DNA from 3 places in the Leuconostoc kimchii IMSNU 11154 genome. Region 3 is predicted to be linked to each of the others. Evidence: predicted binding sites of a transcription regulator. Region 3 holds the regulator's gene; each other region holds the start of a gene.
The links. Region 3 encodes LexA, which represses DNA repair genes until DNA is damaged. Its sites were predicted from a motif close to CNAACANNTGTTNG; they were not measured.
Positions count from the first base shown of each region.

Region 1: the regulator LexA is predicted to act here: its motif matches at 1,304-1,317, upstream of LKI_RS10285 (DNA polymerase III subunit alpha).
Region 2: the regulator LexA is predicted to act here: its motif matches at 1,299-1,312, upstream of recA (recombinase RecA).

Region 1 covers NC_014136.1:1,931,472-1,934,761, forward strand. The annotation lists gene LKI_RS10270 (hypothetical protein) at 1-115, shown strand, start outside; gene LKI_RS10275 (type I 3-dehydroquinate dehydratase) at 112-993, shown strand; gene LKI_RS10280 (YjzD family protein) at 1,023-1,220, opposite strand; gene LKI_RS10285 (DNA polymerase III subunit alpha) at 1,349-3,290, shown strand, end outside.
Region 2 covers NC_014136.1:1,633,295-1,636,584, forward strand. The annotation lists gene LKI_RS08750 (helix-turn-helix domain-containing protein) at 1-659, shown strand, start outside; gene pgsA (CDP-diacylglycerol--glycerol-3-phosphate 3-phosphatidyltransferase) at 669-1,250, shown strand; gene recA (recombinase RecA) at 1,383-2,531, shown strand; gene LKI_RS08765 (response regulator transcription factor) at 2,645-3,290, shown strand, end outside.
Region 3 covers NC_014136.1:221,046-224,335, reverse strand. The annotation lists gene pyrF (orotidine-5'-phosphate decarboxylase) at 27-719, shown strand; gene pyrE (orotate phosphoribosyltransferase) at 720-1,346, shown strand; gene lexA (transcriptional repressor LexA) at 1,394-2,035, opposite strand; gene LKI_RS01615 (YneF family protein) at 2,317-2,556, shown strand; gene LKI_RS01610 (lysophospholipid acyltransferase family protein) at 2,567-3,202, opposite strand; gene LKI_RS01605 (tRNA1(Val) (adenine(37)-N6)-methyltransferase) at 3,262-3,290, shown strand, end outside.

The DNA.
Region 1 (3,290 bases), 290 kb from region 3:
TACAATTGTATCAGAAAAACAATTTTTCAAACTACCAGAAAGTGAAAATCCAAAGTATCATATTAGGCAGCAATTAGCGCCACAAATGATTTGGGTTGTGTATCAAATAAAATGACACTACGAGAAGTCCTTCAATTACCCAACAGTATCAACAATAAGCCGATTATTGCTGTGCCTTTAACGTTAGGACCAACTGATAAGTTGACGCCTTTTGCCAATCAATTACAAGAACAGAATCCAGATATTGTTGAATGGCGAGCAGATTATATTGCTGATGATTTTAGTCAAGCTGTGATGTGGCAACAAGTTAGAATGGGCGCACAAGCTGAACTTACACAAAAAAAGCTCACAGCTATGACTGAGGCTAAAATGCTTGCAGAAATGGACAAAGCACAACAAGAATTTAACGTCAACTGGCCAGCTATGAATGCGCAAATCATAAAAGAGTTAACAGGTTCTGTGTTTAATACGATTGGTAGTTTTCCGATTATTCTAACTTATCGAACACAATCTCAAGGGGGATTAGGTGAGATGTCACCCGTTGCATATGCAACTTTTATTGTGACAGCGCTGCGTTCCGGTTACCATTTTACGGCTGTTGATATCGAATATACCTTAGATAGTGATTTACGCGACAAAATTATAGCGACAGCACAACAAGTTGGCGTCCCAGTTATTTTGTCTTATCACGATTTTGAACAGACACCAGATGTGGCAGCTTTTATTCAAGATATGGCACAAAGTGATGCGGATATTATCAAATTAGCTGTGACACCTAAAAATGAGCAAGACGTGCAACGTCTCTTAGATGACACACGTGCGGTAACAGTTAAGCAACCGTTGATCACAATGAGCATGGGTGATCTAGGTCGCCGTTCACGGATTGAGGGTTATACTTATGGTTCGGAAATGACTTTTGCAACACTGGATACGGCGTTACCAAGTGCGCCTGGTCAGCTTAAAATTAGTCAATTACTGGCAGCATGGCAATAAAAAAACGTGAAATTAATTTCACGTTTTTTTTATTTTTCAGTTGAAACTTTTTTTGGTGCAGCTGATCCTGAAAGTGTTGGAATTGCAAACATTGAGATTTCTCCAATGATGAGTGTCACAATAGCAACAGTTAAGAAGGAATAAGTAACACCAGTTAATTGAGAAACGATATATCCCAAAATTTCACCGTAAATAACTGACCAAACAGCGACAGTAATAAATTTCATAAGTTTCACCTCTTTACAAAACTATCATACGCTTTTTATGAAAAATCGCAACCTTTTTAAAATTTTTTCGTGTATAATTAAAGGGAACAAATTTTCGCATCTCTAATATGAGGGTTAGTGGAGGACCAATGTACGCACCTTTACAAATTTTGAGCGCTTATAGCTTATTAAAAAATCCGAATACAATTGAACAAATTATTCAAGTAGCTAAAGAGAGACACTATGAAGCAGTGGCTCTAACAGACATTAATGTCATGTATGGTGCAGTTGACTTTTATCAAACAGCTAGAAAATACGGCATCAAGCCATTGTTTGGTCTGACATTGCTCATTAATGGATTGGTAAACACAGCAACGACTTTCCCAGTTTTACTAATTGCTGAAAATCAAGCGGGTTACCAAAATTTAATGTGGATTTCGTCTGCTAAAATGACCAGTAAATCATCAGACATGACCTTGACAATTATTGCTGATCACTTAGATGGTATCAATGTCATTTTGTCGCAAGATAGTGAATTAGCACAATTTATTGCGGCTGAATATGATGATGCAACTGACTACTGGCAAGATTTAACGACTAAAATAAAGCCAGAAAATGTATACTTGGGAATTAATCCCAGTTTGGCACCACAAATTCAATCACGTTTAGTGAACTTCAGTCTTGCCAATCAAGCACGATTAATTGCGTTGGATGATATAGATTATCTTAATCCTGATGATGCTTTTACAACACAGGTGTTAAAAGCAATTGATGCCAATGCACAATTAGATGGTGTCAAAGTATTATCACAACAATTAGGAACACACACTTTAGAAGATCTGAACCAAGTTAAGGCAGCTTATTTAACAACAGATGCGCTAAAAATGGCTTATCAGCATAATGAACAACTTGTTTCAAAAAGTCATGTTGATATTATGTTCAAACAAACAGCCTCATTGCCGTCATTTGAATTACCAAATTCTGAACAAACCTCTGGCGAATACCTACAATTTATTTCTGAAAAAGGGTTATCAAATCGCCTTAAAGGAAGAAAATTACCAGAAGATCATTATAGCAAACGACTCAAGCACGAATTACAAGTTATTAATCACTTAGGATTCAATGATTATTTTTTGATTGTGTGGGATATTGTTAATTTTGCGCACCAAAAAAATATTCAAATGGGCGCGGGACGTGGATCTGCGGCGGGTTCTTTAGTGGCCTATGCGTTAGGTATTACTGATGTTGATCCACTGCAATTTGGATTGCTTTTTGAGCGCTTTTTAAACCCAGATCGTGTTCAAATGCCTGACATTGATATTGACTGGCCAGACAATAAACGCGAAGCAATATTAACGTACCTACATGATAAGTATGGACAGCGAAATTTTGCCCAAATTATAACATTTGGCACCTTGGCTGCTAAACAAGCACTGCGAGATACGGCCCGAGTATTCGGCGTATCACAAGCCATGATGAGTCGTATTAGTCGTGCGATTCCGCAACCTAAGCAGGGGCGTAAAGTGTCCATTCAAGATGCACTGGAATCATCAGATAATCTGAAAAATACACTGTCAACCATTGAAAATGGTGATCTGTTATTGAAAGTTGCTCAGCAAATTGAAGGGTTGCCCCGTAATTACTCCACTCATGCTGCAGGAGTCGTATTGAGCGCAGATGTACTGGTTAAAACATTGCCCGTGCAATCGGGAACGGATGACCGTTTGCTAACACAATTTGAAAAAAATCCAGTAGAAGCTTTAGGATTGCTTAAAATTGATGTGTTAGGGCTATCTAATTTATCTATTTTGGCACAAACACTCTATGTGGCAAAAGCAAATTTGCCTGAATATTTCAATATTAGCGATGTGCCACTTGACGACGAAAAGACACTGGATTTATACGCCGCAGGTGATACAGATGGTATTTTTCAGTTTGAATCACCAGGTATTAAAAATGTTTTACGGCAATTAAAGCCTGCTACTTTTGAACATATTGTAGCAGTTAATGCATTGTATCGTCCAGGACCTAGTCGTAATATTGAGACATTTATTAAGCGGCGTCATGGTCTTGAAAATGTCACCATGCTAG
Region 2 (3,290 bases), 590 kb from region 3:
GTGAAACGCCTGCTTCAATTTCTCGAACCAATGATCTCAGCCGAGCTCATCGAGATAATGATGGTGTTGTGCGTGCAGGATTAGATTCTTCACCATCCGTCCAGTCACGTCTATCAAACATGTTACCAACAATTTGGATGGGTGCGTTAATAGTTGTGGTGCTCATTGCTGTTTGGTTTGTGCTAACACATTTGACTACTGGGGGGCAACAAAGTAACGATAATGGTAATGTATCAGTATCAACAACCAACGTCCCTGATGATAGTTCTAAACAGGCATCGTCTACAGCTAAAGCATCGAGTTCAAGTAAAAAGAAACCAAAGAAAACTGAATCTAAATTAGATTTAGGAACACCTGAACAAAATGTTGCTTTGCAAACAACTATCTATAATTTATCAGGGCAGGCAGATAAACAGCATGTCGTTAAGATAAGCGCGCAAGGTGCAGGCACAAATGTTAGATTAACAGCTGGAGATACTGTTTTGTTAAATGAGATGGTTACTGGGGATAAAACAATTAATATTCCTAAAGGCACAACGGCTGTTAATGCGCAATTTACAAATGTGACTAATGCAGTTATGACATTTGACAAGCAAAAAGTTACTGTTGTTGACACGGCAACGCCGTTTTGGAACGTCTTAGTGAACTTGGATAATTAAGAGGACATCATGAATTTACCTAATAAACTAACTGTTTTTCGTATCATTTTAATCCCTGTTTTTATTTTAATATTGACATTGCCCTATCAATGGTTAACTATTAATGTATCAGATGTGGCATTACCAATGAATTGGTTGATTGCGGCCATCGTTTTTGCTGTTGCATCGGTTACTGATTTCTTGGATGGCAAGATAGCTCGTAGTCAACACCTGGTTACTAATTTTGGCAAATTTGCTGACCCATTGGCGGACAAATTATTAGTCTTAACTGCGTTGATATTTTTAACAAGTTTTGGTGTTGTACCTGCTTGGATGACAGCTGTGATTGTCATCCGTGAATTAGCTATTACTGGACTAAGAACATTAATTGTTGAAAATAATGGTCAGATATTGGCAGCGCAGATGCCCGGTAAAATTAAAACATTTTCTCAAATGTTTGCTATTTTTTTCTTATACCTTAAAAACATACCATTTGTTTTTATAGGTTTTCCAATCGGAAATATTTTGTTATGGATTGCGGTTATTTTTACCATATATTCCGGTATAGATTATTTTTGGCAAAATCGTTATGTTTTTTCAGACGGGATGTAAAAGCGCAATAAGCGCTTTTTTCGTATCATATATTGAAGCGAACACGAACGAACAATTGTTCGCAAAATGCTTGCTTTTGACTTTAAAAGCAGGTAAACTAATATAGTAAAGTAAAAGGAGTTAGCCACAGATATGGTAACTAAAAAAACGACTAAAAAAGATGATAAAGACAGTCAAGCAAAAGGTCGCAAAGCAGCATTAGATGAAGCGCTAAAGAAAATAGAAAAAAACTTTGGTAAGGGCTCTGTTATGGTATTGGGAGACAATGCACTAACACAGGTTGAAACTTATCCTTCAGGCTCAGTTAAACTAGATGTTGCATTAGGCGTTGGTGGCTACCCAAAAGGCCGTATTATTGAAGTTTATGGACCAGAATCATCTGGTAAAACGACAATTGCCTTACATGCTGTTGCAGAAGTACAGAAAGCAGGCGGTACAGCGGCTTATATTGATGCTGAAAATGCTTTGGATGTTAAATATGCCGAAGCATTGGGTGTAAAAAAAGATGAATTATTGCTATCACAACCAGATACTGGTGAACAAGGGTTAGAAATTGCTGATGCGCTAGTTCAATCAGGCGCTGTAGACATGATTGTTGTTGATTCCGTTGCCGCGTTGGTACCTCGTGCCGAAATTGAAGGTGAAATGGGCGATTCTCATGTTGGATTACAAGCACGTCTCATGAGCCAAGCGTTACGTAAATTGGCAGGTACACTAAATCGTACAGGAACAATTGCTATTTTTATTAATCAAATTCGTGAAAAAATTGGCGTGATGTTTGGTAATCCCGAAACAACACCTGGCGGCCGTGCATTGAAATTTTATTCAACAATTCGTTTAGAAGTTCGTCGTTCAACTCAAATTAAAGATGGTACTGATGTGACCGGAAATTTAACAAAGGTTAAGGTCGTAAAGAATAAGGTAGCACCACCATTCAAAGTTGCTGAAGTTGATATTATGTATGGTAAGGGAATCTCTCAGACAGGTGAAATACTAGATCTCGGTGCGGAACAAGAAATCATTAGGAAAGCCGGTGCTTTTTATTATTATAATGACATTAAAGTAGGTCAAGGTCGTGAAAAAGCTAAGGAATTTTTGGATGCACCTGAAAATGCCGAAATGAGACAGGAAATTTATACCAAAGTACGTGATGCTTTTGGTATAGGAGATGGTGATTCATCAGAGATGTTAGAGTCAGATGATGTGTCTGATTTAGATCAGACGGATACACTAGAACTAGTATCTGATGACGATGATTTAACAGATGAACCAATTGTATAAAAACTGTAAAGAATATATGGAAACGCTAGGGCGTTTCCTTTTTTTTTGTTACAATGCAAGTAAATAAACATTTGGAGAGGAATGCACTTAAACTAATTAAGTGTATGAGGATCATGGCAAAAATTTTAGTAGTGGATGATGAAACTTCAATTTCAACGTTGTTAAAATACAACTTAGAGCAAAATGGTTATACCGTAACCGTGGCAGCTGACGGTCAGACGGCCTATGAACTGATAGGCAAACAAAATTTTGATGCCATATTGCTTGATCTCATGTTGCCCGTGATGGATGGGATGACTGTTTTAAAAACGATACGTCAAGATAAAATCAGTACACCAGTGATACTGGTTACTGCAAAAGGTGATGAGTTTGACCGCGTATTTGGACTTGAATTAGGAGCTGATGACTATATCACAAAGCCGTTTAGTCCACGTGAAGTCATTGCGCGTCTGAAAGCTGTATTAAGGCGTTCGCAGGTTGATCATCATGAATCAGAACGAACAGATGCGATTAAAATTCAAAATCTAGTTATTGATGATAATAAAAAAGTCGTCACAAAAAATGATAAAATACTGACTCTGACACCACGAGAATACGAACTATTGTTGTACTTTTCTCAAAGGGTTGGTCGTGTGATTGATCGTGAAACGATTTTAACAGCGGTATGGGGTTATGAATTCGTGGGTGAAAGTCGTATGGTTGATATGCATATTAGTAATTTAAGAGAAAAGATTGAGACAAATCCAAAATCACCAGAAG
Region 3 (3,290 bases):
AAATTGTATGTTTAGGGAAGGAACTTATGATAGAGCCAGTATTTATCGCATTGGATTTTCCAGATGCAGCAGCAGCAAATACTTTTTTGTTACCATATCGCGATAGAATCGTTAAACCAGCCTTAAAGGTTGGCATGGAATTATTTTATGCTGAAGGTCCCAGTTTTATCAGGGAACTACGTGAACAAAAGTTTGATGTGTTTTTAGATTTAAAATTATATGATATTCCCACAACAGTTGGGCATGCAGTTGCCAGCTTAGCAAAATTAGATGTTCAGTACTTGACGGTGCATGCCGCAGGTGGCGAAAAGATGTTACGCGCGGCAGTAGCAAATAAAGGTGCGCATATGAAGCTACTTGCTGTAACGCAATTGACCTCATTTTCGGAAATGGACATGCAGGAAACACAGTTGACTAATGCTAGTATGTCAGAAAGTGTTATTCATTTGGCAAAGTTAGCCTACTATAGTGGTATAGATGGCACAATTAGTTCGCCGTTGGAAGCCAATCTGATTAAAAAAAATACAAGTGATTCGTTTTTGAGAATCACACCAGGTATTCGGTTGGCTGGTGATCAAGCTGACGACCAAGCACGTATTATGACACCAAAGGCAGCACATGAAAATGGTGCAACCGGTCTTGTTATTGGGCGGTCGATTACAAAAGCAGTTCAACCTATTGCAGTCTATGAACGTGTGTTAAAAGAATGGAGTAAGTAGATGACGAATTACGCAGAACAAGTAGCAGACGATTTGTTAGCCATAGGTGCGGTTAAATTTGCTCCAGATGAACCTTTCACTTGGGCTTCAGGAATTAAAAGTCCGATTTATACTGACAATCGCATGACTATTGGTGTACCAAAAGTGCGCCAAAATATTTTTAGAGGGCTGGCTGATCTGATTCAAAATGCGTACGGGGATGTTGACATCATTGGTGGTGTCGCGACAGCAGGAATTCCACATGCTGCTTGGGTTGCAGATATTTTGGATAAACCTATGATTTATGTTCGCTCAAAACCAAAAGATCACGGAGCAGGTCGACAGATAGAAGGGGCAACAGTTGCAGGGCAAAAAGTTGTGTTAATTGATGATTTGATTTCCACAGGTGGTTCAGTATTAGGGGCTGTTGAAGCCACACGTCAAGCAGGTGCTGAAGTGATTGGTGTCGTCTCAATTTTTTCATATGAGTTACCTGAAGGTGTCATTAATTTTAAACGGGCAAACCTCACGTTTAAATCGCTGACAACTTATTCGCAATTAATGGCTGCAGCAATTAAACGTGGTGAACTAAATGAGTCACAAATAACAACGCTAAAACAGTGGCAACTTAATCCTAAGCAGTGGTAAGTGTAAGCACAAAAAAACTCGGATAATTTATCCGAGTTTTTTGTGTCTTAATAAATAGCATCACGATAGAGACCAATAACTTTTCCTAAAATAGATACACGTCGCAAAATGATGGGAGACATGGCGTCATTTTCCGGTTGGAGACGGAAGTGGTCTGCTTCCCTGAAAAATCTTTTGACAGTGGCTTCATTGTCATCGTTCATTGCCACAACGACATCACCATTATCAGCATTATCTTGTTTACGAACAATAACCTTATCACCATCTAATATACCAATGTTGACCATGGAATTGCCACGAACATTTAACATGAACATATCACCATCAAATTGCATTAAATTATCAGGGATAGGGAAGAATTCAGTTGCCTCTTCTTCAACAGCTAAAATAGGTGTTCCAGCTGTTACAAGTCCAAGAACTGGGATGCGACCTGGGGTTGTTGAAACACCCAAAGCTTCGAGACCTGAATCAGTGACTTCAATCGCACGAGCGCGAGGCTTTGAGGCGTCTTTTAAAAGATAACCCTTCTTAACCAAACGTTCAATGTGACCATGAATGGTCGATGACGATGACAAGCCAACTGCCTCACCAACTTCACGAACTGTAGGTGGGTAACCGTTTGTTATTTGTGCTTCATGGATAAAACGGAGCACTTGAAGTTGTTTACTTTCTTGAATTTGAATTGCCATATGGGGTTTTAGTCCTTAATTCTACTCGATTTAATATATTATTATTATAACGAACAATCTCTAACAAATCAAACATTTGTTCGTTTCTTTGTATTTTGGTAATAAATTTATTGCGAAAATTTACTATTTCTTTAAAATTAAGCTGATTTTAAAAAAATGTGTGGATAAAATGCATATATGCTAATTGTTCTTACTTTAAATAAAAAAACAGCATATTTCTGATATTATCGTCTTGTGGTTTATGCTATAATTAGTTTTAGAAATTTAGTAAGGGGAATACTATGAATATAGGTATTGGACTTGTCATATTGATTGCAGTGTTAGCCTTGGTTATCGGATTGGCAGCTGGTTTTTTCTTAGCGCGTAACTCAATGAAAAGTTATTTAGCAAAGAATCCACCAATTTCAGAAGAAATGATGAAATCGATGATGATGTCAATGGGACAAAAGCCATCACAGAAAAAGTTGAATCAAATGATGGCTCAAATGAAGCAACAAAGCGAACAAGCGCAAAAAAAATAAGCCAATTGGCTTATTTTTTTTCGCGTTTGGGATCCAGGTATACCCAATCAGGGTTCACTTCGTGATCGAGATTATCAAATGCTTCTTGAATCAACTCAGTATATTTAGCGATGTTTTCTTTGTTCAATCTGTCTTTGCGATCAATGATAATTGGTTCACCAAAATTAATCACTGTGTTGTTCCTTTTAAATAACTGACCGAATGAGACGGGCCCTTGGTAAACTGTAGGAACAAGGGCTTTGCCCGCCATTTTGGCAATCAAGAGGGAACCGGATTTTAATTCATCGCTATGTCGAGAACCTGATGGAAACATAATTAATGAACGATTACCCTTTTTGAGTTCATTGACTGGAACTTTAATAACACTCGGTCCGACGTTTTCTCGGTCAACAGGAAACGCACCAGCAGATCTTATTAACCAAGCCAATGGTGGAAATTTGAATAATTCAACTTTGGCCATAAAAATAAAGTGTTTTGGGTAGGCTGCAATGGCATACCAAATAGGATCCCACCAGGTCCGATGGGGGCCGACAAGAATATAATTTTCATTAACAGGGATACGATCACGATTCATGTACTTGATACGTCCGTTGATAACCCATATAATACTTACAGCTATACCACGCAGAAAATCATAAAATTTCATTATTATTCACCTCATAAACTATCTTCATTAATTTTACACGATAAAGCGAGAAAAAAACAATGACTGAAGTAATTCTTAAAGAAGGAGA